3 regions of the Pantoea anthophila genome follow, and region 1 is predicted to be linked to each of the others. Evidence: predicted binding sites of a transcription regulator. Region 1 holds the regulator's gene; each other region holds the start of a gene.
What was found. The regulator sigma-54, encoded in region 1, starts transcription at its own class of promoters, with help from an activator protein. The targets are predictions, from matches to a motif close to GTTGGCACANNTTTCGCTNT.

Region 1 (10,582 bases):
GCCGCTCGACTTCACCGGTTTCCTCGCCGATTTAGAGAATCTCTCCGGCCTGCTGGCGCAGCCAAAAGGGCTGAAGTTTGTGCTCGCGCCGCAACTGCCGCTGCCTCACATGATCTCCACCGACGGAACGCGTCTGCGTCAGATTCTCTGGAACCTGATTGGTAACGCCGTGAAGTTCACCCAGCAGGGCGAGATCGTGGTGCGCGTCGCGTATGAGCAGGATGAAACACTGCGCTTTGAGGTGCAGGACTCCGGCATGGGTATCCGCCAGGAGGAGCAGGACAAGATTTTTGCGATGTACTATCAGGTTAAAGATCAGCATGGCGGGAAACCGGCGACCGGAACCGGCATCGGGCTGGCGGTTTCACGTCGACTGGCCCAGGCGATGGGGGGAGATATCCGCGTACAGAGTGCGCCCGGCCAGGGCTCATGCTTCACCGTCGAAATTAAAGCACCACGCATCGCAGAAGAAGTGATTGACGAAGGCGTCGACGACAGCCTGCCTCTGCCTGCGCTGCATGTGCTGCTGGTTGAGGATATTGAACTGAATGTGATTGTGGCGCGCTCCGTTCTGGAGAAGCTGGGATGCAGCGTGGAGGTCGCCATGACCGGCAGCGAGGCTCTGGCGATGTTTGACCCGCTTGAGTTCGATCTGGTGCTGCTGGATATTCAGCTGCCCGATATGACCGGGCTGGATGTCTCCCGTGCGATTCGCCAGCAGTATCAGGGCGCGCATCTGCCTCCGCTGGTGGCGCTCACGGCCAACGTGCTGAAAGATAAAAAAGAGTATTTCGACGCCGGGATGGATGATGTGCTCAGTAAACCGCTGGCCGTGCCTGCCCTGACCGCAATGATCAAAAAGTACTGGGACTATCAGGCAGAAACGGAGGATGAAACGCCCGCCGTCAGCGATGACAAAACCCGGATGTTGCTGGATGTCGCCATGCTCGAACAGTATATCGAGCTGGTGGGCCCGGGGCTGATTACGCAGAGCCTGACGATGTTTGAGAAGATGATGCCGGACTATCTTGCGGTACTGGAATCGAATCTGATGGCGCGCGACCAGAAAGGAATTGCGGAAGAGGGGCACAAAATCAAAGGCGCGGCCGGGTCCGTCGGGCTGCAGCGTTTACAGATGCTGGCGAAACAGATCCAGAGTCCGGAGCTGCCGGCGTGGTGGGACAACGTGGTTGAATGGATTGAAGAGCTGAAACATGAGTGGCGACACGATGTGAAGGTTCTGCGCGACTGGGTTGCCGGACAGGAGAAGTGAAACGGCAGAAAAAAATGACCCCAGCCGAGGCCGGGGTGCGCGAATACTGCGCCAACACCAGGGAAAATGTTGCGGCCGCTATGATTTGAATAATTAATGCAGCCGCAGGGTATTGGTTAACACTGTCATCACCTTAGCAAATTCATCTTCTCATGTGACAAGATTCATTAAAATGTGTGATGTTGAGCAGCGTTTAAACACAGAAAACATTAATTTGGCAACACAGTCAAGCAAGGAATCAATTTCCGCGTTGCGTTGCTGCTATTTTAACCAGATTTGCCGGTTTTCGTGTACTTTTAACGCGGCTGCGCCGTGTCGCGAAGACCGGACAGCGTAAAAGCGAACCGGCAGGTTCATTTGCCCTGACAGTCAGTGTAACGCGCTGATATTGCAAGCCGGCAGCCTGAAATGAACCGAATCATCCAAAACGATTCGGAATGGCAGAAATGAATCTCAACCTTTGTACTTTTCTGCGTCTGCCGGGTTGCGGGGCAGGGATCGAAAACCGGGTCATTTATGACAGGATTTACGCTGGCCGCTGCTGTTTATTTAGACGTTATAAGAATAGTTCTGGTTAAGAGTTGAACCATTACGACAACAGAAAAAAATAACAGTTAAGGTTGATGAATGATTTAAGGCGGCGTTTATTACCCATTATTAAGTGTTTATCTGGAAAGATGCTAAGCAGTGGCAATGAATGGAACCGATTCCTTTTTTCGGAAGTCCTTGAACTATTTCGATCTGTTGCCGCATGTTGATGCAAAATAGGTGCATGAAGTCTGGAAACGCGCCGTTCATTTTCACCGAAAATCGCAAAAAGGCGATTTTTCTGGCAGTGATTACATGAGTAATTGATTAACGTCTGAAACAGGTATGGGAAGATTGCATGAACAAGCATAAAGGAAGCGCCGGACAGCGTATCAGACGGATTGCCGGCCGTCTCCTGCTGGTCTGGCTGGGCGTGTGGCTGGCCGGCATTTTACTCTTTTCGTTTTTACCGGTGCCCTTCTCCGCAGTGATGGTGGAGCGACAGGTGGGGGCGTGGTTGCGCGGTGATTTCAGTTATGTGGCGCATTCAGACTGGGTCGGACATGATGAGATCTCGCCGTGGATGGGGCTGGCCGTTATCGCTTCTGAAGATCAAAAGTTTCCCACCCACTGGGGCTTTGATGTGGCGGCGATTGAATCGGTACTGGATAACAGCGACAGCCGGATGCGCGGAGCGTCCACGCTGTCACAACAGACCGCGAAGAATCTCTTTCTCTGGGATGGTCGCAGCTGGGTCCGTAAGGGGCTGGAAGCGGGTCTGACGGTGGGGATTGAGACGGTCTGGACGAAGCGGCGTATTCTGACCGTCTATCTCAATATCGCGGAGTTCGGGCCGGGCATCTTTGGTGTGGAGGCCGCATCACAGCACTATTTCCACAAACCTGCCAGCCGGCTTACTGCGGCCGATGCTGCTTTGCTGGCGGCGGTACTGCCGAATCCGATTCGTTACCGTGCCGCCGCGCCTTCAGGCTATGTCAGGTCGCGGCAGCAGTGGATACTGCGCCAGATGCGTCAGCTGGGCGGAGAGGGCTTTTTACAGCGTAATCAGCTTAACTGACCTTACTCTTCATCAAAGCCCGCTTCAAACAACTCAATGACCGCAGCCAGCGCCGGGACCTCTTCCGGCCCGCTGGCTTCAATCTCAATGTGTCCCCCTTTTGCCGAGTCGAGCATCAGCAGGGCGATCACGCTGCTGGCCTCGGCTTCGGTGCCTGCCTCGTTGCGCAGTAACACTTCGGCATCGAAGCTCTGCACCAGCTCAAACAGCTTCATCGCCGGACGGGCATGCATGCCCAGCTTATTTTTGATTTCTACAGTTTGTCTGACGGTCATGATTTGCGCTTTTCCAGCGTGCGATGGCGTGACTGTACATTCTTACCACGCGAGCGGAAATAGTCCGCCAGCTGCTCGGCGATATAGACTGAGCGGTGTTTACCGCCGGTACAGCCAATCGCCACGGTAAGATAGCTACGGTTGTTGGTCTCCAGCATCGGCAGCCAGAGTTCAAGATAGCTGCGTGTCTGGTAGATAAAATTATGCACTTCCGTGTGGCGGTCGAGGAAGGCCGCGACCGGGCGATCGAGGCCGGTCATCGGGCGCAGTTTCGGATCCCAGTGGGGATTGGGCAGAAAGCGCACGTCAAACACGTAGTCCGCGTCGATAGGGATGCCATGTTTGAAACCAAAGGATTCAAATACCATGGTCAGCTCGCGTTCACGCTTGCCCAGCAGGCGGGTGCGCAGCATCTCGGCCAGTTCATGCACCGACATCTCTGACGTATCAATGATCAGATCGGCGCGCGAACGCAGCGGCTCCAGCAGATCGCTCTCTTCATCAATGGCACTCTCCAGCGACAGATTTTTGCTGGAGAGGGGGTGCAGACGACGCGTATCGCTGTAGCGGCGAATCAGCGTGTTGCGGTCGGCGTCGAGAAACAGCAGCTGAGGTGAAAAGGAGTCGGGCAGATTATTCAGTGCGGTTTCAAAAATTTCGGGGGATTCAGGCATATTGCGCACGTCGATGCTGACCGCCGCCGAAATATTCCGCTCTGCCAGTGAGTTCGCTAACTCCGGCAGCAGCACCACCGGCAGGTTATCAACACAGTAGAACCCCATATCCTCCAGCGCACGGAGTGCCACTGACTTCCCCGAGCCTGAACGACCGCTAACGATCATCAGCACCATGACCTTCTCTCCCGTTTTAAAACCGGCACCCGGCCGGTAAAGACGCGTTACAGCTCTGTCTGGTTTTCCGTAATAATGGCATAAAGCTCTTCATCACTCTGCGCAGCGCGCAGCCGGCGGCAGACCGTTTTATCGGCCAGACGCTTTGCCACCAGTGAAAGGGTGTGCAGGTGTGTTTTGCACTGGTCAGCCGGAACCAGTAAGGCAAACAGCAGATCGACCGGCTGGTTATCGACGGCATCAAACGCAATCGGCTGTTCGAGGCTGATAAAGACCCCGACCGCGCGCAGCGTATCCTCCTCCAGCTTGCCGTGCGGGATCGCTATCCCGTTGCCGATACCGGTACTGCCCATACGCTCACGCGTCAGGATCGCTTCGAAAAGCGTCTGGTGCGGCAGGTTGAGCTGCTTAGCGGCCAGTTCGCTGATGATTTCCAGCGCACGTTTTTTGCTCTGGCAGTGTACGCCACTGCGTGTGCAGTCAGGCGAAAGCACCGTGCTCAATTCCAGTGTAAGATCGTTGTTCATTATCGTTTCACTTGCGGGTTCACCAGGCCATTCACCGCCGGCGTCTTCTGACGTGACGGAAAATGACGCCTGCCAGATGACAAAACGGGGCGGATTATCCGCCCCATCCTGTCGGCTCAGTGCGCCAGGCGCGCGTAGCCAGCATGAAGGTTAGTGTTTTTTCAGTTTATCTTTATGTTTAGTCAGCTGACGGGCGAGCTTGTCGATCAGCCCGTCAATCGCCGCGTACATATCTTCCGCTTCCGACGTGGCGTGCAGCTCGCCACCGTTAACGTGGAGTGTTGCGTCAGCCACCTGCATGACTTTCTCAACTTTCAGGACAATATAGACCTGATTGATGTGCTCAAAATAGTGTTCCAGTTTGGCAAATTTAGCACTGACGAATTCACGCAGTGGTGGCGTAATTTCAACGTGTTGCCCGGTCAGGTTCAGCTGCATAGGTCTTCCTTCTCATTTCTGTCAAACCAGCTGTTTACGCTGGTTCGATGGCGGGATGGATAAAGACTCACGATATTTTGCGACGGTACGCCGTGCCACCATGATCCCCTGATCGGACAACATGGAGGTCAGTTTACTGTCGCTCAAGGGTTTGGCTGGATTTTCCGCCGAAATTAATTTTTTCACCAGCGCACGAATCGCGGTAGAGGAGGCTTCGCCGCCCCCTTCCGTGTTGACGTGGCTGGAGAAAAAGTACTTCAGTTCAAAAATACCGCGCGGACTGTGCAGATACTTCTGCGTGGTCACGCGGGAGATAGTTGATTCGTGCATCTCAACGGCCTGAGCGATATCAGCCAGGACCATCGGGCGCATAAACTCTTCCCCCTGCTCGAAAAACGCCTGCTGCTGCTCAACGATACAGCGCGTCACTTTCAGCAGTGTATCATTGCGGCTTTCCAGACTCTTAATCAGCCAGCGTGCTTCCTGCAGGTTGCTGCGAATAAACTGCGTGTCGCTGTCGTTACGCGTGGTGCCGCCCATCGCCGCATAGTGCTGATTGATCTTCAGGCGGGGCAGGCTGTCGGCGTTGAGTTCAACCGTCCAGCGGCTGCCAACCTTGCGCACCAGCACATCGGGAATCACATATTCCGGTTCGCCGGTGTTGATCGACTGGCCGGGACGCGGGTCCAGCGACTGAATCAGCAGCATCGCCTCTTTCAGCACCTCTTCTTTGAGGCGCGTTACCCGCATCAGGCTACGGAAGTCGTGGTTGGCCAGCAGGTCGAGATGCTCACTGACAATCAGACGTGCTTCGGCCAGCATGGGCGTGTCGGGCGCATATTGTGACAGCTGAACCAGCAGGCAGTCGCGCAGATCGCGCGCACCCACGCCAATCGGGTCAAAGCGCTGGATGCGTTTCAGCACCGCTTCAACCTCATCCACCTCCAGCTCGTCATTGCCGATACTGTCGAGGATCTCCTCAAGCGAAACGGTGAGATATCCGGTGTCATCGATAGCATCGACGATAGAGGTCGCAATCGCGCGATCGGTATCACTGAACGGCGTCAGGCCGACCTGCCACATCAGATAATCCTGCAGGGACTGCGTCGTTTCACCCTGGTAGACCGGTAGCTCATCATCCTGATAGTCCGTTCCGGTGCCGGAAGGTGTGCCAGCGGTGTAGATCTCATCCCAGGTGGCATCCAGCGGCAGTTCATCGGGCATCTCTTTTTGCTCAAGCGCTTCGCGGGTATCCAGCGCCTCCGCTTCTGCAGCGTCCCGGGAGTCAATCTCGTCGTGCGGGTCCGTCTGCTCAAGCAGGGGATTACTTTCCAGCGCCAGCTGTAGCTCCTGCTGGAGTTCAAGCGTAGAGAGCTGCAGCAGACGAATCGCCTGCTGCAGTTGGGGAGTCATTGCCAGCTGTTGGCTGAACCTGAGTTGTAAGCCTTGCTTCATAGACAGGATGATAGTTCCCAGGTAAATAGCGGTCTTAACGACACCTTATCAGAGTCTGAACTCTTCACCCAAATAAACCCGCTTAACCTGCTCATCCGCAAGAATTTCATTGGGTGTGCCGTGCGCGATCAGGTGGCCCTGGCTGACGATATAGGCCCGCTCACAGACCGCTAACGTTTCACGCACGTTATGGTCGGTAATCAGTACGCCGAGGCCGCTGTCACGCAGATGCTCAATGATCTTCTTAATGTCGATAACGGAGATAGGGTCAACACCGGCAAAAGGCTCATCCAGCAGAATGAACTTAGGATTGGCGGCCAGCGCACGCGCGATCTCAACACGGCGGCGTTCGCCGCCGGAGAGGGCCTGGCCCATGCTGTCGCGCAGGTGCTCAATGTGGAACTCTTCCATCAGCTCGCGGGCGCGATCCTGGCGTTGCTCTTCGGTCAGATCGTCACGGATCTGCAGCACCGCCATCAGGTTATCGTAAACGCTGAGGCGACGGAAAATGGAAGCCTCCTGCGGCAGATAGCCGATGCCACGACGCGCACGCGCATGCAGCGGCAGGATGCTGATGTCTTCATCGTCAATCACGATACGGCCCGCGTCACGCGGCACGATGCCGACCACCATGTAGAACGTGGTGGTTTTACCGGCACCGTTCGGGCCCAGCAGGCCGACAATCTCGCCGGATTTCACCTGCAGACTGACATCTTCTACCACGCGACGGCCTTTATAGGCCTTCGCCAGGTTTTCTGCGATTAATGTGGCCATAGCTATCAGTTACTCTTCTTCTCGCTGTTGGACGACGCTTTATCCTGAAGTTGCGACGGCACCAGTACGGTAGTGACGCGCTTGTTCTGGCCCTGGCTGAAAGCCTGCATCTTCTGCTCTTTCACCAGGTAGGTAATGCGATCGCCTTTGATATTGCTGTCCTGCTGCTCAATAAACGCATTGCCGGTCAGTTCAACGAAATCGTTAGCCAGTTCGTAATGCAGTTTTGCGGCATGGCCCTGAACCGGTTTGCCGCTGTCCTGCATCTGATAGAAGGTGGCAGGATTACCGTAGGCATCGACGATGGTTTTCTTACTGTCGCCGCCCGGACGGGTGACCACGACTTTATCTGCCGTAATTTTGATGGTGCCCTGCGTCACAATGACGTTGCCGGTAAAGGTCGCGACATTGCCCTGTAAATCCAGCGCCTGATTCTGCGAGTCAATATTAACGGGTTTGTCCGAGTCACCGGTCAGGGCCAGCGCTGGAACGCTGGTCGCCAGCAGCACGCTGGCCAGTAAAAGCTTCAGGCTATTTTTGTTCATTTTGAATTTCATAAGAGGTTTTGACCTTCTCGATTAACTCGGCGTTTTTTGTCCGTAAATTGCCGCGCATTTTCATGCCGGTGGAGTTAAAGCTGCGGCCATACAATGTCACCTGGTCATCCGAGGTAACGTCCTGGGTCACCAGATTGATCTGCGCGTTATCTGTTTTGATCCGCTCCAGCTGAGAATCCTGCGTCAGCGTGTTGAGCTCAACATGGCCATAAAGATAAAGCATACGATCTTTAGTGAGCTTTGCCTTATCCGCGCGTAACGTCCAGGTCGGGATTTTGTTCTCATCATAGGTGGTCATCACCGGATGCTCGAACCAGCTCAGTTCGTCATCCGAGAAATAGGTCACTTTGTCTGAGACCAGTTTATAGGACAGCGCGCCCTGCGGGTTATAAACCACCGTGTGCGAATCCGCACTGGTGTAGGTCGGAGACTGACTGTCTGTCCCGACGGGCATCCCATCGTCATCCTTATTGGTAAGATTCCAGCCGATCAAAACCAGTGCAATCAAGGTCAGAATCAGCGTTATCCAACGCCTGCTTTTACTCATACTGATTGCCCTTTGGCATCCTCAAATTTGTTCTGCGCCATTAAGATCAGATCGCAGACTTCACGAACCGCACCGCGTCCACCGGCGATACGGGTAACATAGTCTGCGCGCGGCAACAGGATGGGATGTGCATCCGCCACCGCCACGCTGAATCCCACCTTCGCCATGACCGGCCAGTCGATCAGGTCATCGCCGATATAGGCGACCTGGTCGTCGGAAAGAGACAGTTTATCCAGAAGTTCGCGATAGGCCAAAAGCTTATCCGATTGTCCCTGATAAAGATGACGGATGCCGAGCGTTTTGCAGCGATCTTCCATCAGACGGGCATTGCGGCCGGTAATAATAGCCACTTCCACATCTGAGGTCAGCAGGCAGCGCACGCCATAGCCATCCCGCACGTTGAACGCCTTAAGCTCTTCGCCGTTATTTCCCATGTAGATCACCCCGTCGGACATCACGCCGTCCACGTCGCAGATCAGCAGACGAATGCGACTGGCGCGCGCCATAACCACAGCACTGACCGGGCCGTAGCAGGTGTCAATCGGGGGAGTTGCCTGTTGCATTTTCTCTTCCTGTTCAGACTACGCCAGCGCGCAGCATGTCATGCATATGTACCACACCGAGCAGATGGTCGTCATCGGCCACCAGAATCGACGTAATGTTTTTGGTCTGCATCAGGTTCAGGGCATCCACCGCCAGCATGTTTGGCCGGACGCGGATGCCCCCTGGCGTCATCACTTCCCCGATGGTGGCACGCTGAAAATCGATGCCCATATCAAAGATGCGGCGCAGGTCACCATCAGTAAAAATCCCTTGGATTTTCATCAGGTCGTCAACGATCACCGTCAGACCGAGGTTTTTGCGGGTAATCTCCAGCAGCGCATCGCGCAGTGAGGCGTCACGGGTGACATGCGGCAGCGCATCGCCACTGTGCATGATATCGGCCACATGCAGCAGCAGTTTGCGGCCCAGCGCACCGCCGGGGTGGGAGAGGGCGAAATCCTCGGCTGTAAATCCCCGCGCTTCCAGCAGCGAAACCGCCAGAGCATCACCCATCACCAGCGTGGCGGTGGTACTGCTGGTCGGGGCCAGGCCCAGCGGGCAGGCTTCCTGAGGAACGTGGACGCAGAGATGCACGTCGGCAGCCCGTCCCATCGCGCTGTCAGGCCGTCCGGTCATGCAGATCAGCGTAATGTGCTGGCGCTTCAGCACCGGAATCAGGGCGAGAATCTCGTTCGACTCCCCGCTGTTAGAGATGGCGATGACGACATCATTTTTGCTCACCATGCCCAGATCGCCGTGGCTGGCTTCGCCCGGATGCACAAAAAAGGCAGGCGTGCCGGTGCTGGCAAAGGTCGCCGCCATTTTCTTGCCGACGTGACCTGACTTCCCCATGCCCATCACCACCACCTTACCCTGGCAGGCATAGATCAGGGAGCAGGCGCGGGCAAAATCCTCATTGATATATTGATCGAGCTGTTCCAGCCCTTCACGCTCAATGCGCAGGACGGTTTTTCCCACCTGCTGGAAGTCGAATGCTGTTGGTTGCTGATGTGACATAGTGAGTCTGTCCTTGTTAGCCGTCCATGAACGCCGGCTGCATCCACAGCAGCGTCACCCAGACGAAGAAACCACAGAGTAAAATCAGGCCTGCCGTCCGGCCAACACGGCGACGCCGTAGCAGGCAGAGCAGGGCAAAGAGCGCACTCACGCCGAGCATCACCCAGTAGTCGCGGGCGAAAGCGTGATAGTCAATGCTGCCGGGGTGGATCAGCGCCGGCAGGCCAAGCACGATGGCAATATTATAAATGTTGGCGCCGACCAGATTACCGATCGCGATATCATCTTCGCCTTTCAGTGCACCGGCGATGACCGTTGCCAGCTCAGGCAGGCTGGTGCCCACGGCAATCAGCGTCAGGCCCATCACCAGCTCACTGACGCCAAAGTAGTCGGCAAAGGCCGTGGCGTTGTCGATCACCATGCGTGTCGACATCGGCAGGATGATCAGCGCAACGGCGAGCCAGAGAAAGGCCACCGTGTTGCCGCTCTCCTCACGGGGCAGCTCGGCCAGCTGCTCGCGGGTCAGGGTGTCGTTATTGTCCCGTTCGGCCTTGCGCGCGATGCGAATCACCACCAGAAGATAAATCGCGGCAATCGCGATCAGGCCAATTCCATCCAGTCGACTAAGCTGATTGTCAAACAGCATAAAACCGCTGAGCAGGGTGACCAGCAACATCAGCGGCAGTTCGCGGCGAATCAGATTAGAATGCACACTCAGC
Region 2 (10,582 bases), 860 kb from region 1:
GGCAGCCGGAATGGCTCACCCAATGGCCGTTACTGGGGCGAATGGTTTACCCGGCACCTGAGCCTCAGCGGGCTGACCATCACCAGTGGACTGGCGCGGGGGATTGATGGCGTTGCGCATCAGGCGGCACTCAGTACCGGCGGCAAAACGGTAGCCATATTAGGCAGCGGGCTGCAGCGGCTCTATCCCCGACAGCATGTCCGCCTTGCCGCAGAGATTGTTGAGCAGGGCGGTGCCGTGGTGTCTGAGTTTCCGCTGAACACCATTCCTCATCCGCTCAACTTTCCGCGTCGTAATCGGATCATCAGTGGCCTGAGTCTGGGCGTGCTGGTGGTGGAAGCCTCACTGAAGAGTGGTTCACTGGTGACCGCTCGCTATGCGCTGGAGCAAAACCGCAATGTTTATGCACTACCTGGCGCGCTCGGCAACCCGTTAAGCGAAGGGGTAAACTGGCTGATTCAGCAGGGGGCCCTGCTGGTGGCACATCCCAACAACATTCTGGAGGATCTGGCTGGGGCACTGAACTGGCTGCCTGTGACACAGGATGACGAAATTTATTCTGAACCAGGTGACGATGCTCCATTGCCATTTGCTGATGTGTTGGCTAACGTAGGTGATGAGGTTACACCTGTTGACGTTGTCGCTGAACGTGCCGGCCAATCTGTGCCAGTTATCTCAGCTCAATTGCTGGAACTGGAGTTAGCAGGATGGATCGCAGCTGTACCCGGCGGCTATGTCCGATTGAGGAGGGCATGCCATGTTCGACGTACTCATGTACTTGTTTGAGACCTATATCCACAACGAAGCAGAAATGGGTGTTGATCAGGACAGATTGACAGATGACCTGACGGATGCCGGGTTCCATCGTGAAGATATTTACAGTGCGCTTAACTGGCTGGAAAGACTGGCGGATTATCAGGAAGGACTGGTTGCGCCAATTTTACTGACCAACGATCCGCTCTCTATGCGTATTTATACCGACGAAGAGAGTAAACGTTTAGATGCCGAAAGCCGCGGTTTCCTGCTCTTCCTGGAGCAGATTCAGGTGCTGAATCTGGAAACCCGTGAGATGGTCATCGAACGTGTCATGGCGCTGGATACCTCTGAGTTTGATCTGGAGGACCTCAAATGGGTGGTGCTGATGGTGTTGTTCAACATCCCGGGATGTGAAAATGCCTATCAGCAGATGGAAGAACTGCTATTCGACGTCAATGAAGGTATGCTGCATTAAATTTCCTTTCATGCATTTATCGCTATGAGTAAAGCTGCACTCTTCACCGTGCGTAAACAGGATCCCTGCCCCGCTTGCGGGGCAGAACTGGTTATCCGCTCGGGTAAACATGGCCCTTTTCTGGGATGCGCCAACTATCCGGCATGTGACTACATCCGGCCCTTAAAAGGGCAGGCCGATGGCCATGTGGTTAAAGTGCTGGAGGGCCACGCCTGTCCTGAATGCGGAGCCGATAAAGTGTTGCGGCAGGGCCGTTATGGCATGTTTATTGGCTGTAGCCACTATCCTGAATGCGGCTACAGCGAAACCATCGACAAACCGGACGAAACGACGCTGGCGTGTCCACAGTGCCATGAAGGCCGGCTGGTTCAGCGGCGTTCCCGTTATGGCAAAACGTTCCACTCCTGTGATCGTTATCCCGCCTGCCAGTTTGTCGTCAATCTGACGCCCGTGGCCGGGGTCTGTGCCTGGTGTCAGTTTCCGTTACTGGTTGAAAAAAAGACAGCGCAGGGGGTTAAACGCTTCTGCGCCAGTAAAAGTTGTGGCAAAGCCATTGCTGAAGAGAATGAATAGATCATGGAAAATCAACACCTCGCCGATTCACTTGAGCGCTGCGTAGCAGAGCTGAATCGTCAGGCGGTCATCGCCTATCCCACTGAAGCCGTATTTGGTCTGGGCTGCGACCCTGACAGTGAATCTGCCGTCATGGCGCTGCTGGCGCTGAAACAGCGTCCGGTAGAAAAGGGACTCATTCTGATCGCAGCTGATTATTCCCAGCTTGAACCCTATATCTCCGATCGCGAACTCTCTGTGATCCAGCGTGAGCGCATGTTCGCTTGCTGGCCCGGCCCGGTGACCTTTGTCGTCCCGGTTCCTCCCCAGACGCCCCGCTGGCTGACCGGACAGTTCGACTCGCTGGCGATACGGGTCAGTGACCATCCGGATGTGCAGGCGCTTTGCCGTGCATTTGGTAAACCGCTGGTTTCAACCAGCGCCAATCTGTCAGGACAGCCTCCCTGCCGTACGACAGAAGAAGTGTATAAGCAGTTTGGTGAGGAGTTCCCGGTTCTGTCCGGGAAAACGGGGGGACGACTCAATCCTTCAGAAATCCGCGATGTGATCAGCGGCGAACTTATACGTCAGGGTTAACTCATGGATCAATTCGCCGTTTTCGGTAATCCGATCAGCCACAGTAAATCTCCGCTGATCCATCAGGCTTTTGCTGAACAGACAGGCATCGAGCATCGATATGGCCGGATCTGTGCACCGGTTGACGGATTTCGCGATGCGCTGACAACCTTTTTTGCACAGGGCGGTCGTGGCGCCAACGTGACCCTGCCTTTTAAACAGCAGGCCTGGGAGTTTGCCGATCAACTCAGTGAACGCGCGGCCCTGTCCGGCGCCGTTAATACGGTAAAAAAGCTCAGCGACGGGCAGATCCTGGGTGACAACACCGATGGTATCGGCCTGTTAAGCGATCTTGAACGGCTGAAGATGATCAATGCGGGCGACAATGTTCTGCTGGTGGGCGCAGGTGGGGCGGCGCGCGGTGTGATTCATCCTTTGCTTTCGTCAGGGGTGACGCTCACCGTGGTAAACCGCACCGCCGAACGGGCAGAGGAGCTGGCTGGCCTGTTCGCAAAGAGCGGCACTATCCGTGCTGCTGCGTTTGATCAACTGGCGGACAAGCGTTTCGACCTTATCATCAATGCGACTTCAAGCGGTGTAGAGGGGAAAACACCCCCTTTACCTGCGGAGCTGATCCATCCCGGCGTACGCTGCTATGACATGTTCTATCAAAGCGGGCTGACGCCTTTCCTGCTCTGGTGTCAGACGCAGGGAGCGCACGCTCTGGCGGATGGTGTGGGAATGCTGGTGGGGCAGGCGGCGCATGCCTTCTATATATGGCATGGCGTGATGCCGGAAGTTGCGCCGGTCATTGCTCAGCTGAAACAGGCTATGCAGCCATGAATCAGGCGATTCAGTTTCCTGACGATGAAACCTATGATGCTGAACGGGATGCCGTCTGCTTCCCGGTACTGGTTAACGGTATGCGGTTGATCTGTGCGATTAGCCGTATGTCGCTGACGTCACGCTTTGGCGAAGGGGAGGCGATGGCGCTGTTTCAGCACCATCGCTGGGATCTCGAAGATGAAGCCGAAGCGGCCATTCGTCAGGAGCGTGTTGATGCTCAGGGCTGGGTCTGGTTATCTCCCGCCAGGTAATCATTTTTCCAGCCGACATAGTTATTCGCCGAATAGCGTAATCCTTCCTTCTCCTGGTCGTTCAGCGGCCTGATCTGTCTGACCGGACTGCCCAGATAGAGATAGCCGCTCTCCAGCCGTTTACCTGGAGGGACCAGACTGCCTGCCCCAATCATGACCTCTTCTTCTACTATTACGCCATCAAGCAGAATCGAGCCCATCCCGATAAGCACACGATCGCCGATAGTGCAGCCATGCAGCATCGCTTTGTGCCCGACCGTGACATCCTCGCCAATAATCAGCGGGAAGCCTTCCGGGTTAGCGGCAGATTTATGCGTGACGTGCAGAACACTGCCATCCTGCACATTAGTACGGGCACCGATGCGAACCTGATTCACGTCTCCCCGGATGACGACCAGCGGCCAGATGCTCACGTCATCGGCCATGATGACATCACCCACCACAACACTTGCTGGATCGACCATGACGCGCTGGCCAGTTTGTGGAAAGCGATCTTTATAAGGACGTAAGGCGGAAGTCATTGTGTTCTCCTTTATTCTGTTTTCTCAGCAGCCTGATGTGATTTTAGCCAGCTGACAAGCCTATTCTGGCCTGGATCGCTGGTGATCTCATCAATCTGGATCATTTATAACCGTTCAGAAAAAAGATCCAAAAAAAGGGTTGTGCTCTGAAACGGGATCCCTATAATGCGCCTCCATCGACACGGCACACCGGCAACGGTAAACGGGTTGAAGGTTCAGGAGACTGAGCCGCCGGAGAAAAACTTCTGAAAAAGAGGTTGACTCTGAAGGAGGAAAGCGTAATATACGCCACCTCGCGACAGGACGCTAACGCACTGTTCGCACTGCTCTTTAACAATTTATCAGACAATCTGTGTGGGCACTCGCAGGATTGATATCAGCGCCTTAGGGCGCACAAAAATATCAAAGCCTCACGAGTGAACACATAATGAAATTCATTATGACGTTTTACAGATGAGCACCGCTGAACTCGTTTCAGCAAATCAAACTTTAAATTGAAGAGTTTGATCATGGCTCAGATTGAACGCTGGCGGCAGGCCTAACACATGCAAGTCGGACGGTAGCACAGAGGAGCTTGCTCCTCGGGTGACGAGTGGCGGACGGGTGAGTAATGTCTGGGGATCTGCCCGATAGAGGGGGATAACCACTGGAAACGGTGGCTAATACCGCATAACGTCGCAAGACCAAAGAGGGGGACCTTCGGGCCTCTCACTATCGGATGAACCCAGATGGGATTAGCTAGTAGGCGGGGTAATGGCCCACCTAGGCGACGATCCCTAGCTGGTCTGAGAGGATGACCAGCCACACTGGAACTGAGACACGGTCCAGACTCCTACGGGAGGCAGCAGTGGGGAATATTGCACAATGGGCGCAAGCCTGATGCAGCCATGCCGCGTGTATGAAGAAGGCCTTCGGGTTGTAAAGTACTTTCAGCGGGGAGGAAGGCGGTGAGGTTAATAACCTCGCCGATTGACGTTACCCGCAGAAGAAGCACCGGCTAACTCCGTGCCAGCAGCCGCGGTAATACGGAGGGTGCAAGCGTTAATCGGAATTACTGGGCGTAAAGCGCACGCAGGCGGTCTGTTAAGTCAGATGTGAAATCCCCGGGCTTAACCTGGGAACTGCATTTGAAACTGGCAGGCTTGAGTCTCGTAGAGGGGGGTAGAATTCCAGGTGTAGCGGTGAAATGCGTAGAGATCTGGAGGAATACCGGTGGCGAAGGCGGCCCCCTGGACGAAGACTGACGCTCAGGTGCGAAAGCGTGGGGAGCAAACAGGATTAGATACCCTGGTAGTCCACGCCGTAAACGATGTCGACTTGGAGGTTGTTCCCTTGAGGAGTGGCTTCCGGAGCTAACGCGTTAAGTCGACCGCCTGGGGAGTACGGCCGCAAGGTTAAAACTCAAATGAATTGACGGGGGCCCGCACAAGCGGTGGAGCATGTGGTTTAATTCGATGCAACGCGAAGAACCTTACCTACTCTTGACATCCAGAGAACTTAGCAGAGATGCTTTGGTGCCTTCGGGAACTCTGAGACAGGTGCTGCATGGCTGTCGTCAGCTCGTGTTGTGAAATGTTGGGTTAAGTCCCGCAACGAGCGCAACCCTTATCCTTTGTTGCCAGCGATTCGGTCGGGAACTCAAAGGAGACTGCCGGTGATAAACCGGAGGAAGGTGGGGATGACGTCAAGTCATCATGGCCCTTACGAGTAGGGCTACACACGTGCTACAATGGCGCATACAAAGAGAAGCGACCTCGCGAGAGCAAGCGGACCTCACAAAGTGCGTCGTAGTCCGGATCGGAGTCTGCAACTCGACTCCGTGAAGTCGGAATCGCTAGTAATCGTGGATCAGAATGCCACGGTGAATACGTTCCCGGGCCTTGTACACACCGCCCGTCACACCATGGGAGTGGGTTGCAAAAGAAGTAGGTAGCTTAACCTTCGGGAGGGCGCTTACCACTTTGTGATTCATGACTGGGGTGAAGTCGTAACAAGGTAACCGTAGGGGAACCTGCGGTTGGATCACCTCCTTACCTGAAGATACCTTCCCGCGCAGTGCTCACACAGATTGTCTGATAAAAAGTAATGAGCAGGACGGCTGCGAAGTCGTGACACTATCGTGTCCCCTTCGTCTAGCGGTTAGGACTCCGCCCTTTCACGGCGGCAACAGGGGTTCGAATCCCCTAGGGGACGCCACCTGCTTGGTGACAGGTGAAAGGTGTCTCCATACAGTATCTCAAAACCGTTTCCGCTGCGCGAGCAGGGAGACGCGTCTGAGATATTTGCTCTTTAACAATCCGGAACAAGCTGAAAATTGAAACGACATGACGCGTTCATTCTCCGTAATAAGAATGAAATGGCGACATGTTCGAGTCTCTCAAATGCTTACAGTCTGCAGCGTGAAAACGCCTGTGGGTTGTGAGGTTAAGCGACTAAGCGTACACGGTGGATGCCCTGGCAGTCAGAGGCGATGAAGGACGTGCTAATCTGCGTAAAGCGACGGTAAGGTGATATGAACCGCTACAGCCGTCGATGTCCGAATGGGGAAACCCGGTGCACTCAGTGCATCATTGCAGCATGAATACATAGTGCTGCAAGGCGAACCGGGGAACTGAAACATCTAAGTACCCCGAGGAAAAGAAATCAACCGAGATTCCCCCAGTAGCGGCGAGCGAACGGGGAGCAGCCCAGAGCCTGAATCAGCATGTGTGTTAGTGGAAGCGTCTGGAAAGTCGCAGGGTACAGGGTGATACTCCCGTACACAAAAGCACACGCGCTGTGAGCTCGATGAGTAAGGCGGGACACGTGGTATCCTGTCTGAATATGGGGGGACCATCCTCCAAGGCTAAATACTCCTGACTGACCGATAGTGAACCAGTACCGTGAGGGAAAGGCGAAAAGAACCCCGGCGAGGGGAGTGAAACAGAACCTGAAACCGTGTACGTACAAGCAGTGGGAGCACCCTTGTGGTGTGACTGCGTACCTTTTGTATAATGGGTCAGCGACTTATATTCTGTAGCAAGGTTAACCGTATAGGGGAGCCGCAGGGAAACCGAGTCTTAACTGGGCGTTAAGTTGCAGGGTATAGACCCGAAACCCGGTGATCTAGCCATGGGCAGGTTGAAGGTTGGGTAACACTAACTGGAGGACCGAACCGACTAATGTTGAAAAATTAGCGGATGACCTGTGGCTGGGGGTGAAAGGCCAATCAAACCGGGAGATAGCTGGTTCTCCCCGAAAGCTATTTAGGTAGCGCCTCGTGAACTCATCTCCGGGGGTAGAGCACTGTTTCGGCTAGGGGGCCATCCCGGCTTACCAACCCGATGCAAACTGCGAATACCGGAGAATGTTATCACGGGAGACACACGGCGGGTGCTAACGTCCGTCGTGAAGAGGGAAACAACCCAGACCGCCAGCTAAGGTCCCAAAGTCATGGTTAAGTGGGAAACGATGTGGGAAGGCACAGACAGCCAGGATGTTGGCTTAGAAGCAGCCATCATTTAAAGAAAGCGTAATAGCTCACTGGTCGAGTCGGCCTGCGCGGAAGATGTAACGGGGCTAAACCATGCACCGAAGCTGCGGCAGCGACACTATGTGTTGTTGGGTAGGGGAGCGTTCTGTAAGCCGTCGAAGGTGTGCTGTGAGGCATGCTGGAGGTATCAGAAGTGCGAATGCTGACATAAGTAACGATAAAGCGGGTGAAAAGCCCGCTCGCCGGAAGACCAAGGGTTCCTGTTCAACGTTAATCGGAGCAGGGTGAGTCGACCCCTAAGGCGAGGCCGAAAGGCGTAGTCGATGGGAAACAGGTTAATATTCCTGTACTCGGTGTTACTGCGAAGGGGGGACGGAGAAGGCTATATCAGCCGGGCGACGGTTGTCCCGGTTTAAGCGTGTAGGCGGAGGGTCCAGGTAAATCCGGACTCTTTTAACGCTGAGGCGTGACGACGAGGCACTACGGTGCTGAAGTGATAAATGCCCTGCTTCCGGGAAAAGCCTCTAAGCATCAGGTAACACAGAATCGTACCCCAAACCGACACAGGTGGTCAGGTAGAGAATACCAAGGCGCTTGAGAGAACTCGGGTGAAGGAACTAGGCAAAATGGTGCCGTAACTTCGGGAGAAGGCACGCTGGCGCGTAGGTGAAGGGACTTGCTCCCGGAGCTGAAGCCAGTCGAAGATACCAGCTGGCTGCAACTGTTTATTAAAAACACAGCACTGTGCAAACACGAAAGTGGACGTATACGGTGTGACGCCTGCCCGGTGCCGGAAGGTTAATTGATGGGGTTATCCGTAAGGAGAAGCTCTTGATCGAAGCCCCGGTAAACGGCGGCCGTAACTATAACGGTCCTAAGGTAGCGAAATTCCTTGTCGGGTAAGTTCCGACCTGCACGAATGGCGTAATGATGGCCGGGCTGTCTCCACCCGAGACTCAGTGAAATTGAACTCGCTGTGAAGATGCAGTGTACCCGCGGCAAGACGGAAAGACCCCGTGAACCTTTACTACAGCTTGACACTGAACATTGAGCCTTGATGTGTAGGATAGGTGGGAGGCTTTGAAGCGCGGACGCCAGTCTGCGTGGAGCCATCCTTGAAATACCACCCTTTAATGTTTGATGTTCTAACGTGGCCCCGTGATCCGGGGTGCGGACAGTGTCTGGTGGGTAGTTTGACTGGGGCGGTCTCCTCCCAAAGAGTAACGGAGGAGCACGAAGGTCAGCTAATCACGGTCGGACATCGTGAGGTTAGTGCAATGGCATAAGCTGGCTTGACTGCGAGAGTGACGGCTCGAGCAGGTGCGAAAGCAGGTCATAGTGATCCGGTGGTTCTGAATGGAAGGGCCATCGCTCAACGGATAAAAGGTACTCCGGGGATAACAGGCTGATACCGCCCAAGAGTTCATATCGACGGCGGTGTTTGGCACCTCGATGTCGGCTCATCACATCCTGGGGCTGAAGTAGGTCCCAAGGGTACGGCTGTTCGCCGTTTAAAGTGGTACGCGAGCTGGGTTTAGAACGTCGTGAGACAGTTCGGTCCCTATCTCGCCGTGGGCGCTGGAGAATTGAGGGGGTTGCTCCTAGTACGAGAGGACCGGAGTGAACGCACCACTGGTGTTCGGGTTGTCATGCCAATGGCACTGCCCGGTAGCTAAGTGCGGAAAAGATAAGTGCTGAAAGCATCTAAGCACGAAACTTGCCCCGAGATGAGTTCTCCCTGACCCCTTGAGGGTCCTGAAGGGACGTTGAAGACGACGACGTTGATAGGCCGGGTGTGTAAGCGCAGCGATGCGTTGAGCTAACCGGTACTAATGACCCGTGAGGCTTAACCTTACAACGCCAGAGGCGTTTTGTGAGAGACATGATTTTCAGTTTGTGACGGATAAAGAATAAGCAGAAGCGAAGAATTTTTCGTTTCGTGCACCAAGATTTGCCTGGCGGCTTTAGCGCGGTGGTCCCACCTGACCCCATGCCGAACTCAGAAGTGAAACGCCGTAGCGCCGATGGTAGTGTGGGGCCTCCCCATGCGAGAGTAGGGAACTGCCAGGCATCAAATTTAGTGTGCTGATATGGCTCAGTTGGTAGAGCGCACCCTTGGTAAGGGTGAGGTCCCCAGTTCGACTCTGGGTATCAGCACCAGTTAAGACACGAGTTCGGTAAAGAAAAGAATTTGCCTGGCGGCTGTAGCGCGGTGGTCCCACCTGACCCCATGCCGAACTCAGAAGTGAAACGCCGTAGCGCCGATGGTAGTGTGGGGTCTCCCCATGCGAGAGTAGGGAACTGCCAGGCATCAAATAAGAGAGAGCCCTTCGCGTATGCGAAGGGCTTTTTTCGTTGTGGCTGCAGAAAACGGAGTAGCGCCTTTTCCGGTTATCATTAGGAAGAAAAAGTGTCGTCGCCTCAGCCTGTGCTCCTGTGCTCCTGTGCTCCTGTGCTACCCAGCCCAGCCCAGCCCAGCCCAGCCCAGCCCAGCCCAGCCCAGCCCGAAACCCCTTTACTGACCTTTATTCGGGCCATAAAAAACCCGGCACCAGGCCGGGTTGTAAATAGCGAGGGGTAGTGCCGGTCAGTGAATAACCTGAGACAAGAACGCCCGGGTCCGCTCCGATTTAGGATTCGCAAAAAACTCCTGCGGCGGAGCCATTTCAACGATCTCACCGCGATCCATAAAGATCACACGGTCTGCAACGGTGCGGGCAAAGCCCATCTCATGCGTCACGCACAGCATGGTCATCCCATCCTCTGCCAGACCAATCATGGTATCCAGTACCTCTTTTACCATCTCCGGATCCAGCGCCGAGGTTGGCTCATCAAACAGCATAATTTTCGGCTTCATGCAGAGTGAACGGGCAATAGCAACGCGCTGCTGCTGACCCCCCGAAAGCTGACCGGGGAATTTATGGGCATGTTCCGCAATGCGCACGCGTTGCAGATAGTGCATGGCCAGCTCATCGGCTTCTTTTTTAGGTATCTTTCTCACCCACGTCGGGGCCAGTGTGCAGTTCTGCAGGACCGTCAGATGCGGAAACAGATTAAAGTGCTGAAAGACCATTCCTACTTCGGTGCGCACGCGTTCAATGTTACGGATATCATCGTTAAGGTGAATACCGTC
Region 3 (10,582 bases), 430 kb from region 1:
CAGCCGGCGCTGCAACGCTGCCAGCATCTCCTCGCCGCTGCGCCCTTTCGCGCGAATCAGAAAGACCCGGCCAAAGCGCGCCTCATAGGCCTGATTACCCTGCTGCATCGCCTGTTGCAGGGCATGATCGGCCTGCTGCATGGCGGACTGCTCGCCGCGCGACAGCGTCGCCTCTTTGTCTGCGCCCCGCGCGCGTTCGCCGATGCGCGGATGCGCCGACAGCGCCGCGGCCAGATCGGGCTGCTGCCACTGGCGGGCCAGCGTGTCGGCGCGGATCAGCAGCGCGTCTGTGGTGGCAAACGGACGAGCGGCCACCAGCGACTGCTGCCAGTGCGGGATCGCCACACAATGCCGGATAGCCGCCAGCGCCTCGTCGGTCGGCAGCTGATTAAACGTCGTTAATTCCATTTTCAGCTCCGTCCGGCGATCAGCGTGACCGCCTGCAGATAGGCCTGCAGCGCCGGTGCCACATCCTGCACCGCGACAGACTCGGCCGGATGATGGCTGATGCCGCGATGGTTTCGCACAAACAGCATACCGACCGGCCAGCGTTCAGCAATGGCGATGGCGTCATGTCCGGCTCCGCTTGGCAGCGACAGGCTGCGCCCCTGCACCGTTTCGACCGCATGGCTCAGCGCCTGCTGCAGCGCCGAGTCACAGGCGGTGGCCCCGATGCGATAAAATTCGTTCGACGTAAACTGCACTCCACGCCGCAGCGCAATCGCTTCGGCCTGGGTTAACAGCGTGAAGAGCAGGGTCTCCAGCGGATGATCGAGCGGACCGCGCACATCCAGCGACAGCGACACCTCGCCAGGGATGACATTCACCGCCCCCGGAGCACAGCTGAGGGTGCCGACGGTGGCGACCAGCTGCGGATCCTGCTCACGGGTGGTCTGCTCAATAAACACCATCCACTCGGCGGCTGCGGCCAGCGCATCTTTGCGGTGGGTCATCGGCACCGTGCCGGCATGGCCCGCTTCACCGGTAAAACGGCAGTGAAGACGACGTGCCCCATTGATCGCCGTGACCACGCCCAGCGCCAGATCCTCCTGCTCCAGGCAGGGGCCCTGCTCAATGTGCAGTTCAAGATAGCCGACGATATCCTCTATCCGTCGGGCCGCCGCGCCGATTTGCGCACTGTCGAGCCCGACATCCGCCATCGCCTGCGCCACGGTAATGCCGTTGCCATCGGGATGGGTCACCCAGCTTTGCGGCCAGCTGCCGGTAATACCGCGGCTGCCAAGCAGCGTGATGCCAAAGCGGGTTCCCTCTTCATCACCGAAACCGATCACCTCTATCGCCAGCGGCAGACGGCACTGGTGCTCATGAAGCCACTGTACGGTTTCGATGGCGCTGAGCACGCCCAGCATTCCGTCGTAGCGACCGGCGTTACGTACCGTGTCGAGATGCGAACCGAGCAGCAGCGCGGGCGCCCCTGCTTCAGCTGCCTCGTAGCGGCCACAGATATTGCCGACTTCATCCTGCCAGACCGTCATCCCCGCCGCCTGCATCCACACCCCTACGCAGGCGTTGGCGCGCAGATGTTCCGGCGACAGATAGACGCGGGTCAGGCCCTCCGTCGTTTCGCTAATCGCTGCCAGCGCATCACAGCGCGCCATGACGCGCTGTGCAGCAGCGAGGGCTTCGCTGGCGCTCATCATCATGCCTGGCTCCCGTAGTGATCCCAGGCGGCCTGAGCTCCCGCGCCCTGCGGCGTGCGATACCCCAGGTGAGTCAGCACCGTTTCCAGCGCGGCCAGCGTCTGCAGCACGCAATCTTTACGCGCGTTGTAGCCCATGGTGCCGATGCGCCAGACCTTGCCATGCAGTGGGCCAAACGAGGTGCCGATCTCAATGCCGAAATCCTCCAGCATCAGCTTGCGCACCTGGTCGCCGTTTACGCCTGACGGGATCATCACGCCCAGCACGTTGTTCATTTTGTTTTTCAGGTCGCCGAAGGTTTCCAGCCCCATTCCCTGAATCCCCTTCAGCATCGCTTCACCATGCAGTTTGTGACGGGCGATGCCGTTGTCCAGCCCCTCCTGCAGGATCAGGCGGGCACATTCGCGCGCGCCAAACAGCGCGCTGGTCGCTTCGGTATGGTGATTGAGTCGCTCCGGCCCCCAGTAATCCATGATCATGCCGAGATCGAAATAGTTGGAGTAGATCATCTCCTCCTCGCCATCCTGATGCGCCTCGGTGCGGATCCCCTGCTCCACGCATTTACGTTTGCGGATCACCGCGGCCATCTCTGCGCTCAGGGTGATCGGCGAGGTGCCGGAAGGCCCGCCCAGACATTTCTGCATCCCCGCCGAGACGGCATCCAGTCCCCAGGCATCCGTTTCCAGCGCGTTACCCGCCAGCGACGCGGTAGCATCGGTGTAGAACAGCACGCCATACTGCTTACAGATGGCACCCAGCTGCGCCAGCGGCTGCAGCATGGTGGTGGAGGTGTCGCCCTGCACCGTGAGCAGCAGGCGTGGCCGCACTTTTTTAATCGCCTCTTCAATCTGATCGGGGGTAAAGACCTCGCCCCACGGCACTTCGATGGTGTGGACGTCTGCCCGGCAGCGGCGGGCGATCTCGCACAGCAGATGGCCGAAGCGGCCAAACACCGGCACCAGCACCTTATCACCAGGCCGGATAGCGGAGAGCAGAATCGCTTCGATACCGGCGCGGGAGGTGCCATCAACCAGCAGCGTCCAGCGGTTTTCGGTGCGAAATACGCCGCGATAGAGCGCCATCACTTCGTTCATGTAGTGGGTCATCGCGGGGTCGTACTGCCCCAGCAGCTGACTCGACATGGCGCGCAGCACGCGCGGATCGGCGTTGATCGGGCCGGGTCCCATCAGCAGACGCTGTGGCGGATTGATTTGCGGGTAATGATTGATATCCATGCGGGTTTCCTTTTTTAAGACTCAGAGACGCACTGAAGAGATAAACTGCTTCAGCTCCGGCGATTGCGGCTGCGCAAACAGCGTTTTACTGTCGCCCTGCTCCCAGACGCGCCCCTGATGCATAAAGACCACTCGATCGCCCACGTCGCGGGCGAAATTCATTTCATGCGTGACGAGGATCAGCGTCATGCCTTCCGCTGCCAGCTGCTCCAGCACTTTCAGGACTTCGCCCACCAGTTCGGGATCCAGCGCAGAGGTGATCTCATCACAGAGTAAAACTTTGGGCGTCATCGCCAGCGCACGGGCGATCGCCACGCGCTGCTGCTGGCCGCCCGAGAGGCTGGCAGGGTAATAGTTAAGGCGCTCGCCCAGCCCCACCTTCTCCAGCATCTGCGTCGCCAGCGCCCGGCATTCAGCGTCGCTTTTCTTCAGCACGCGGCGCGGTGCCAGCATGACGTTTTCCAGCGCCGTCATGTGCGGGAAGAGGTTGAAGTTCTGAAACACCATGCCAATCGAGCGGCTGATTTCACGCGCCTGCGAGTCACGACTGGTGATGGTCATGCCGCCGAGCTTGATGCTGCCCTCCTGATAGCCCTCCAGCCCGTTCATACAGCGCAGCAGCGTGCTTTTGCCCGATCCGCTGCGACCGATGATCGAGATCACCTCTCCCATGTCGATATCCAGATCCACGCCTTTCAACACATGGTTGTCGCCGTAATATTTTTGCACCTGATTAATGGTGATGAGCGGCATTGAATTTTTTCTCCAGATACTGGCTGTAGCGAGACAGCGGATAACACATCAGGAAGTAGCCCAGCGCCACCAGCCCGAAAACTTTAAACGGCTGGTAGGTCACGTTGTTCAGAATCGTGCCCGCCTTGGTCAGCTCGATAAACCCGATAATCGACGCCAGCGCGGTGCCCTTGATAACCTGTACGGCAAAACCTACCGTCGGGGCGATGCCGATGCGGATCGCCTGCGGTGCAACCACCCGCCACAGCGTCTGACCAAAGGTCAGGCCGAGGCAGCGTGACGCTTCCCACTGCCCTTTCGGCAGGGCGCGGATGCTGCCGTACCAGATATCCACCAGAAAGGCGCTGGTGTAGAAGGTCAGCGCCAGCGAGGCGGCCGTCCAGGGTGCCACATCAATGCCAAATAAGCCGACGCCAAAAAAGGCCAGAAACAGCTGCATCAGCAGCGGGGTTCCCTGAAACAGCGCGGTGTAACCCCGTATCGCACGCGTCAGCCATTTGCGCTGCAGCAGACGCAGCAGCAGCAGAGGCAGCGTCACCAGGGTTCCGCCGACAAAGGCTACCAGCGACAGTAACAGGGTCCAGCGCGCCGCCAGCAGCAGGTTGCGCACGATGTCCCAGTCGGTAAAGGTCGTCATCATGAGGGCTGCACTCCAAACCATTTACGGCCTATCGCCAGCAGCAGATGGCGCATCGCAATCGACAACGCCAGGTAGATCAGCGTGGTCACCAGATAAACCTCAAAGCTCAGAAACGTACGCGACTGGATCAGGTTGGCGGCGAAGGTCAGCTCCTCGTAGGAGACCTGCGACACCACCGACGACCCCAGCATCACGATAATGCACTGGCTCACCAGCGCCGGATAAATCCGCTGCAGCGCAGGAGGTAACACCACCCGCAGAAAGGTCTGGCTGCGGGTCAATCCCAGCACCCGCCCCGCTTCCCACTGCCCTTTCGGGGTCACCTGGATGCCGGCACGGATGATTTCGGTGCTGTAAGCGCCCAGGTTGATCAGCATCGCCAGTAGCGCCGCCTCACCGGCGGTGAGTTTCAGCCCCAGATTCGGCAGACCGAAAACGATAAAGAACAGCTGCACCACAAATGGCGTATTACGGATCAGCTCGACATAGAGGCCCCAGAGGCGGCTCAGCCAGCCCGGTTTACCGCTGCGCAGCGCCGCGCCTGCGATGCCAATCGCCACCCCACCGGTGGTCGCCAGCAGCGTCAGCTGAATGGTGACCCAGAGGCCGGAAAGCAGCTCCGGCCAGTAGGGCCACAACGCGGGAAAGTTAAGTTGCCCGGTCATGAATCTGTCCTCATGCGCCCAGGCTGGCGGGCAGTGGCGCTTTCAGCCACTCTTCGGACAGCTTGTTCAGGGTGCCATCTTTAATCCCCTGCTCAATCAGCGCATTCACCTTCGCCTTCAGCGCAGGCTCATCTTTCTTCAGACCGATAAAGCAGGGCGAATCTTTCAGCATAAACTGAGCGACCGGCGCTTTTTCCGGATTCTGGCGGGCAATGGCGGCGACCACCAGGTTGCCGGTGGCGACATACTGCACCTGGCCGGAGAGATACGCCGATAAGGTGGTGTTGTTATCTTCGTAACGTTTCACCTGCGCATCTTTCGGTACCACTTCGCTCAGCACCATATCTTCCACCGCGCCGCGGGTAACGCCAATCGACTTGCCGCTCAGCGCGCTGGCCGCTTTGATCTCGTCACCTTTCGGTCCGAAGACGCCCAGGAAGAACGGCGCATAGGCGCGGGTAAAGTCGATCACTTTTTCACGCTCCGCATTTTTACCCATGCTGGAGATCACCAGATCGACCTTGTCGGTTTGCAGATAAGGCACCCGGTTGGCGCTGCTGACCGGCACCAGCTGCAACTTAAGTTTCATCTGCTTCGCCAGGTATTTCGCCATGTCGATGTCATACCCCTGCGGCTGCAGATCGGTACCCACCGAGCCAAACGGCGGGAAATCCTGCGGAACGGCCACGCGGATCACACCGCGCTTCTGAATGTCCTGCAGTTGATCGGCCAGTGCGCTTCCCGCCTGTGCCATCAGTAATGCCGCTGTTGCAACCGCCATTAAAACTTTTTTCATTATGCACCCCGGTGAAATGTGATGAAACAAAAGATTCTTTAACAGGCAATTTGCAACTAATGTGCCAACAAGGGCAGCGGCTGAAAAAGGGTTAAGCGGCAAAGAGTTCACTGAAAAAGGGGCGTAACCGGGGAGGATTACGCCGCGGGCGGGCGTGTGCTGAAATGGGGCAAAGCACCAAAATGGTGCCTGTTAACGGTGCTCCAGCTCGTCGAACTGCTGGTAGAGATCGGCGATCTGATGAATACGCTGCCGCCCCTGCGCCAGCATTTCATGCAGCAGCGCATTGGCAATCAGGTTAATCAGACTCATGGCCGAGCCGTAGCTGTCGAAGGCGGAAACGCTGTCGAGCGGCGTGCAGAGCTGCCAGCGTGCCAGCGCAGTGACCGTCTGCGCCTGCGGCTCACACAGCGCCAGCAGCGGTATTCCGGCCGCCTGAAGCTGCTGCATCAGCGGACGGATGATGCGGGGGCGGCGGCGAAACGCCATCACCACCACCATATCCTCCGGGGTGATATCCACCAGCTCCTCTGCCAGCGTCTGGCCTGGCTGCGGCAGGATAAAGACCTGCGAGCGCGCCTGCACCAGCTGCTGTCGCAGATGCAGCGCCACCGGATAGGCGTTGCGCATGCCGATGATAAAGACGCGCTTCGCCTGCGCCAGCTGCTGGATCACATCGTTAAACTGACGGGCATCCAGGCTGTTGACCCACTGTGTCAGGTTCGCCATCTCCTGCTTGTAGTGGCGCGCCAGCAGCGTGTTGCCCTGCACTGCATCCCGGTTATCGGTCAGCGGCATGCCGCTCTGACGCAGGATGCGCAGCTCATCGCGCATATCCTTGTATTTCTCATATCCCAGACGCTTAAACAGCCTGCTGACCGTGGCTTTCGACACGCCGCTGAGCCGCGCCAGCTCGGCGCTGTTGTAGCTGATCAGATCATCGAAGTGGTCAAACACGAAGTCGGCAATGCGCTGCTCCTGCGGCGAGAGCTGGGGATAGTGACTCCGGAGTCGTTCATCAAGCTGTTTCATATCGCACCCTGTAACTTTTGTTTCAGCAGAAGCTAGCACAATTTACGCCAGGTTAACCGGCACAATGTCAGCTCAGGCTAAAAACTGGAACAGCTCTTGCTTTGCTATCGGTTCTGTTACCCGAAGAACGAGAAAAAGATGATTCAGAGTAATATGGCGCCGATGGGCATGGCGGTGACGCCGCACCATCTGGCGAGTGAGAGCGCGCTGGCGGTGCTGCGTGACGGCGGCAACGCCATCGAAGCGATGGTGGCGGCAGCCGCGACTATCGCCGTGGTCTACCCGCACATGAATGGGCTGGGCGGGGATGGGTTCTGGCTGATCCTGCCACCCGGCGGCGATCCCGTCGCTATCGACGCCAGCGGTGCCGCCGGTTCGCTGGCGCATCCGGATTTCTATGCCGGTCACCCCAGAATCCCTCATCGCGGGCCGAAAGCGGCGCTGACCGTCGCCGGTACGGTCAGCGGCTGGCAGGAGGCGCTGACCCTCGCCGCTGAATCCGGCAGCCCGCTGCTGCCGCTGGCGCGTCTGCTGCGCGATGCGATTCGCTACGCCGCGGACGGTATTCCGGTCACCGCCTCTCAGACCGCCGCCACGACGAACTTCCGCAGTGAGTTACAGCATCAGCCCGGCTTCAGCGCCACCTTTATGCCTGATGGCGAGGTGCCGCAGCCTGGCAGCCGTTTTACCCAGCCTGCGCTGGCACAGACACTGAGCCAGCTTACCGAACAGGGGCTGGACAGCTTCTACAGCGGCCCGCTGGCGCACCATATGGCTGATGAAATGGCCACGCTTGGCATGCCGGTCACCCTGGCCGATCTGCAGCAGCATCGCGCCCGTCGTACCACGCCCCTGCACCTCGCTCACAGCGAAGGCGACATCTGGAATATCGCCCCGCCGACCCAGGGCCTCGTCTCGCTGGCGATCCTTGGCATTACCGATCGCCTGGAGATGGCCGGGGCTGACGAGGCGCAGACGGTGCACCGCATCGTGGAAGCCACCAAAAAAGCCTTTGCGCTGCGCGACCGGCACATTACCGATCCGCGTCACGTCACCGAAGATGTGCAGGCGCTGCTGGCTGACGACGCCCTCGCCACCCTCGCCAGCCAGATCAAAGATGGCGAGGCGGCAAACTGGGGCAGCGGCCGCGGGCCGGGCGATACGGTCTGGATGGGTGTGATGGACAGCAGCGGGCTTGCCGTCTCCTTTATTCAGAGCATCTATCACGAGTTTGGCAGCGGGGTCGTCCTGCCCGGCACCGGCATCACCTGGCAGAACCGGGGAGCCGCGTTCAGCCTCGATCCTGACCATCTGCTGGCGCTGGCACCCGGCAAACAGCCCTTCCATACCCTGAACCCCGCCGCCGCACGGCTGAAAGATGGCCGGACGCTGGTTTATGGCGCGATGGGCGGAGATGGTCAGCCGCAGACCCAGGCAGCGATCTTTACCCGCCATGTGATTCAGGGGTTGCCGCTGCAGCAGGCGGTCAGTGCACCGCGCTGGCTGCTGGGGCGTACCTGGGGCCAGTCATCAGACTCGCTGAAGCTGGAAGGCCGTATTGCCGACGCAACCGTCGCACAGCTGCGCCAGTGGGGGCACGAGGTAGAACGCCTGCCGGACTTCAGCGAATCCGTGGGTCATGCGGGTGCCATTGTGCGTCACTGCAACGGCATGTTTGAAGGCGCGAGCGATCCGCGCAGTAACGGCAGCGCCGCCGGTTTTTAAACAGGAGTGAATCATGAATGAACATGAGTGGGCCAGCTACATCGGCCATATGGAGCAGATCCTGCAACTGACGCTGGACGATCCCCGCCGCGCCGAGCTGCTAATCCAGCTGTCGCGTATCGCGGAGATGGCCGCACCACTGATGGCGTTTCCGCTTGATGACCGGCTGGAAGTGGCGGGAGTGTATCAGGCATGAAAACAGGTGACGTTTCGATTCAGACGCTGCAGCAGGCAATCCGCCAGGGTGAGATCAGCGCTCGCGAGGTGGCCGAACAGACGCTGCAGGCGATTGAGCAGCACAACCCGGCGCTGAATGCCTGGACGGAAATCACCGGGCCACGCATGTTGAAAGAAGCCAGCGCGGTTGATGCGCAGCGGCAGCGCGGTGAGCCCCTGCCCCCGCTGGCGGGCATTCCCTATGCGGTGAAGAACCTGTTTGATGTGGCGGGTCACAGCACGCTGGCAGGCGCCAGGCTGTTCAGCGACCGCCCCGCGGCGCAGGCGGATGCCTTCGCCATCGGCAAACTGCGCCACGCTGGCGCGCTGCTGTCAGGCATGCTGAACATGGATGCCTACGCCTATGGTTTCACCACCGAGAACAGCCATTACGGCCCGACCCGTAACCCACGCGATTTAAGCCGCGTCGCGGGCGGCTCGTCCGGGGGGTCGGCCGCCGCCGTGGCCGCCGGACTGGTTCACTTTTCGCTGGGCACCGATACCAACGGCTCAATCCGGGTGCCCGCGTCGCTGTGCGGCATTTTTGGCCTGAAACCCACTTTTGGCCGGCTGTCACGCAGCGGCAGCCACCCCTTTGTTGCCAGCCTCGATCATATCGGTCCGCTGGCCCGGCGGGTGGAAGACCTGGCGCTGGTTTATGACCTGCTGCAGGGCGCAGACCCCGCAGATGCGTTTCAGGCCGTCCGGCCGCCAGAGGCCACGTTGCCCGGCCTGTCGCAGGGCAGTGAAGGGCTGCGATGTGGCGTGCTGGGCGGTTTTTTTGCCCGCTGGTGCGATGAGGACGCCCGCGCGGCGGTGGCTACAGTCGCAGCCGCGCTGGAGGCGCAGGAGGAGGTGGTGATGCCGGAGGCGGAGCTGGCGCGTTCGGCAGCCTTTATCATGACCGCCGCCGAGGGGGGGAATCACTATCTGCCTGCCCTGCGTCAGAAGCCTGAGGTGTTTGAACCTAACTCACGCGAGCGTCTGCTGGCCGGCGCGATGATGCCCGGCGCCTGGTATGTGCAGGCCCAGCGCTTTCGTCGTCATTTCCAGCAGCAGGTGCTGCCGCTGTTTGATCGCTTCGATGTGCTGATCGCCCCGGCAACCCCCTGCAGCGCGATCACCATCGGTCAGCAGACGCTGTCAATTCAGGGTGAATCGCTGCCCGCCAAAGCGAGCATGGGCATGCTGACGCAGCCCATCTCCTTCCTGGGACTGCCGGTCTGTACCGTTCCGCTGGCGACCCGAAGCGGCCTGCCGATTGGGTTACAGCTTATCGCCCGCCCGTTTAATGAAGCGGCGGCATTACGTGCCGCCTGGACACTGGAACAACGCGGCATCACCCTGCCGCAAATCACGATGGCAGGAGCCTGATGAACAGAGAGATTAATTTACCGCAGGTGGTCAGCGAGGTGACGGCGCAGTTCTGGCGTTACGAAAAGGCGCTGGTGAGCAATGACGTGGCTGAACTGGATGCGCTTTTCTGGCACGACCCGCGCACCGTGCGACTCGGGGCCGGTGAAAACCTGTATGGCATCGATGAGATTCGCGCCTTCCGGGCTGCACGCCCCGCTGCGGGCCTCGACCGGACGCTGCGGAATACGGTGATCACCACCTTTGGCGAGGATTATGCGGTCTGCAGCACCGAATTTACCCGTGCCGGCAGTGATAAAACCGGCCGTCAGCAGCAGACCTGGATTCGCATGCCGCACGGCTGGTGCATTGTGGCAGCCCAGGTCAGTCTGATGAGCTGATTATCGCCGGTGCGTCGCCTGACCCGAGGGAGGCGACGCACCGGAACCGGCTTAGGGTGCCGGGTGTGTCGCGATCCAGTGATCGGCGATCTGCTGGCGGGTACA

Region 2: the regulator sigma-54 is predicted to act here: its motif matches at 4,251-4,270, upstream of OJ965_RS04870 (gamma carbonic anhydrase family protein).
Region 3: the regulator sigma-54 is predicted to act here: its motif matches at 6,866-6,885, upstream of OJ965_RS17070 (gamma-glutamyltransferase family protein).

The regions. Positions count from the first base shown of each region.
Region 1 is NZ_CP110473.1:3,518,693-3,529,274, reverse strand. Features, by position in the region: gene arcB (aerobic respiration two-component sensor histidine kinase ArcB) at 1-1,273, shown strand, start outside; gene mtgA (monofunctional biosynthetic peptidoglycan transglycosylase) at 2,160-2,879, shown strand; gene npr (PTS phosphocarrier protein NPr) at 2,882-3,154, opposite strand; gene rapZ (RNase adapter RapZ) at 3,151-4,005, opposite strand; gene ptsN (PTS IIA-like nitrogen regulatory protein PtsN) at 4,053-4,532, opposite strand; gene hpf (ribosome hibernation promoting factor) at 4,683-4,970, opposite strand; gene rpoN (RNA polymerase factor sigma-54) at 4,992-6,425, opposite strand; gene lptB (LPS export ABC transporter ATP-binding protein) at 6,474-7,199, opposite strand; gene lptA (lipopolysaccharide ABC transporter substrate-binding protein LptA) at 7,205-7,756, opposite strand; gene lptC (LPS export ABC transporter periplasmic protein LptC) at 7,731-8,303, opposite strand; gene kdsC (3-deoxy-manno-octulosonate-8-phosphatase KdsC) at 8,300-8,866, opposite strand; gene kdsD (arabinose-5-phosphate isomerase KdsD) at 8,880-9,863, opposite strand; gene OJ965_RS18940 (calcium/sodium antiporter) at 9,880-10,582, opposite strand, start outside.
Region 2 is NZ_CP110473.1:474,102-484,683, forward strand. Features, by position in the region: gene dprA (DNA-protecting protein DprA) at 1-786, shown strand, start outside; gene smg (DUF494 family protein Smg) at 758-1,231, shown strand; gene OJ965_RS04850 (DNA topoisomerase family protein) at 1,256-1,804, shown strand; gene tsaC (L-threonylcarbamoyladenylate synthase type 1 TsaC) at 1,808-2,380, shown strand; gene aroE (shikimate dehydrogenase) at 2,384-3,202, shown strand; gene OJ965_RS04865 (DUF1488 family protein) at 3,199-3,456, shown strand; gene OJ965_RS04870 (gamma carbonic anhydrase family protein) at 3,423-3,977, opposite strand; rRNA gene OJ965_RS04875 (16S ribosomal RNA) at 4,469-6,010, shown strand; tRNA gene OJ965_RS04880 (tRNA-Glu) at 6,099-6,173, shown strand; rRNA gene OJ965_RS04885 (23S ribosomal RNA) at 6,400-9,303, shown strand; rRNA gene rrf (5S ribosomal RNA) at 9,404-9,519, shown strand; tRNA gene OJ965_RS04895 (tRNA-Thr) at 9,534-9,609, shown strand; rRNA gene rrf (5S ribosomal RNA) at 9,644-9,759, shown strand; gene OJ965_RS04905 (amino acid ABC transporter ATP-binding protein) at 10,037-10,582, opposite strand, start outside.
Region 3 is NZ_CP110473.1:3,092,821-3,103,402, forward strand. Features, by position in the region: gene uraD (2-oxo-4-hydroxy-4-carboxy-5-ureidoimidazoline decarboxylase) at 1-408, opposite strand, end outside; gene hpxK (allantoate amidohydrolase) at 411-1,664, opposite strand; gene OJ965_RS17040 (pyridoxal-phosphate-dependent aminotransferase family protein) at 1,661-2,896, opposite strand; gene OJ965_RS17045 (amino acid ABC transporter ATP-binding protein) at 2,918-3,649, opposite strand; gene OJ965_RS17050 (amino acid ABC transporter permease) at 3,630-4,286, opposite strand; gene OJ965_RS17055 (amino acid ABC transporter permease) at 4,286-4,954, opposite strand; gene OJ965_RS17060 (transporter substrate-binding domain-containing protein) at 4,965-5,750, opposite strand; gene hpxU (MurR/RpiR family transcriptional regulator HpxU) at 5,943-6,782, opposite strand; gene OJ965_RS17070 (gamma-glutamyltransferase family protein) at 6,921-8,507, shown strand; gene hpxX (oxalurate catabolism protein HpxX) at 8,521-8,703, shown strand; gene OJ965_RS17080 (AtzE family amidohydrolase) at 8,700-10,097, shown strand; gene hpxZ (oxalurate catabolism protein HpxZ) at 10,097-10,477, shown strand; gene puuE (allantoinase PuuE) at 10,529-10,582, opposite strand, start outside.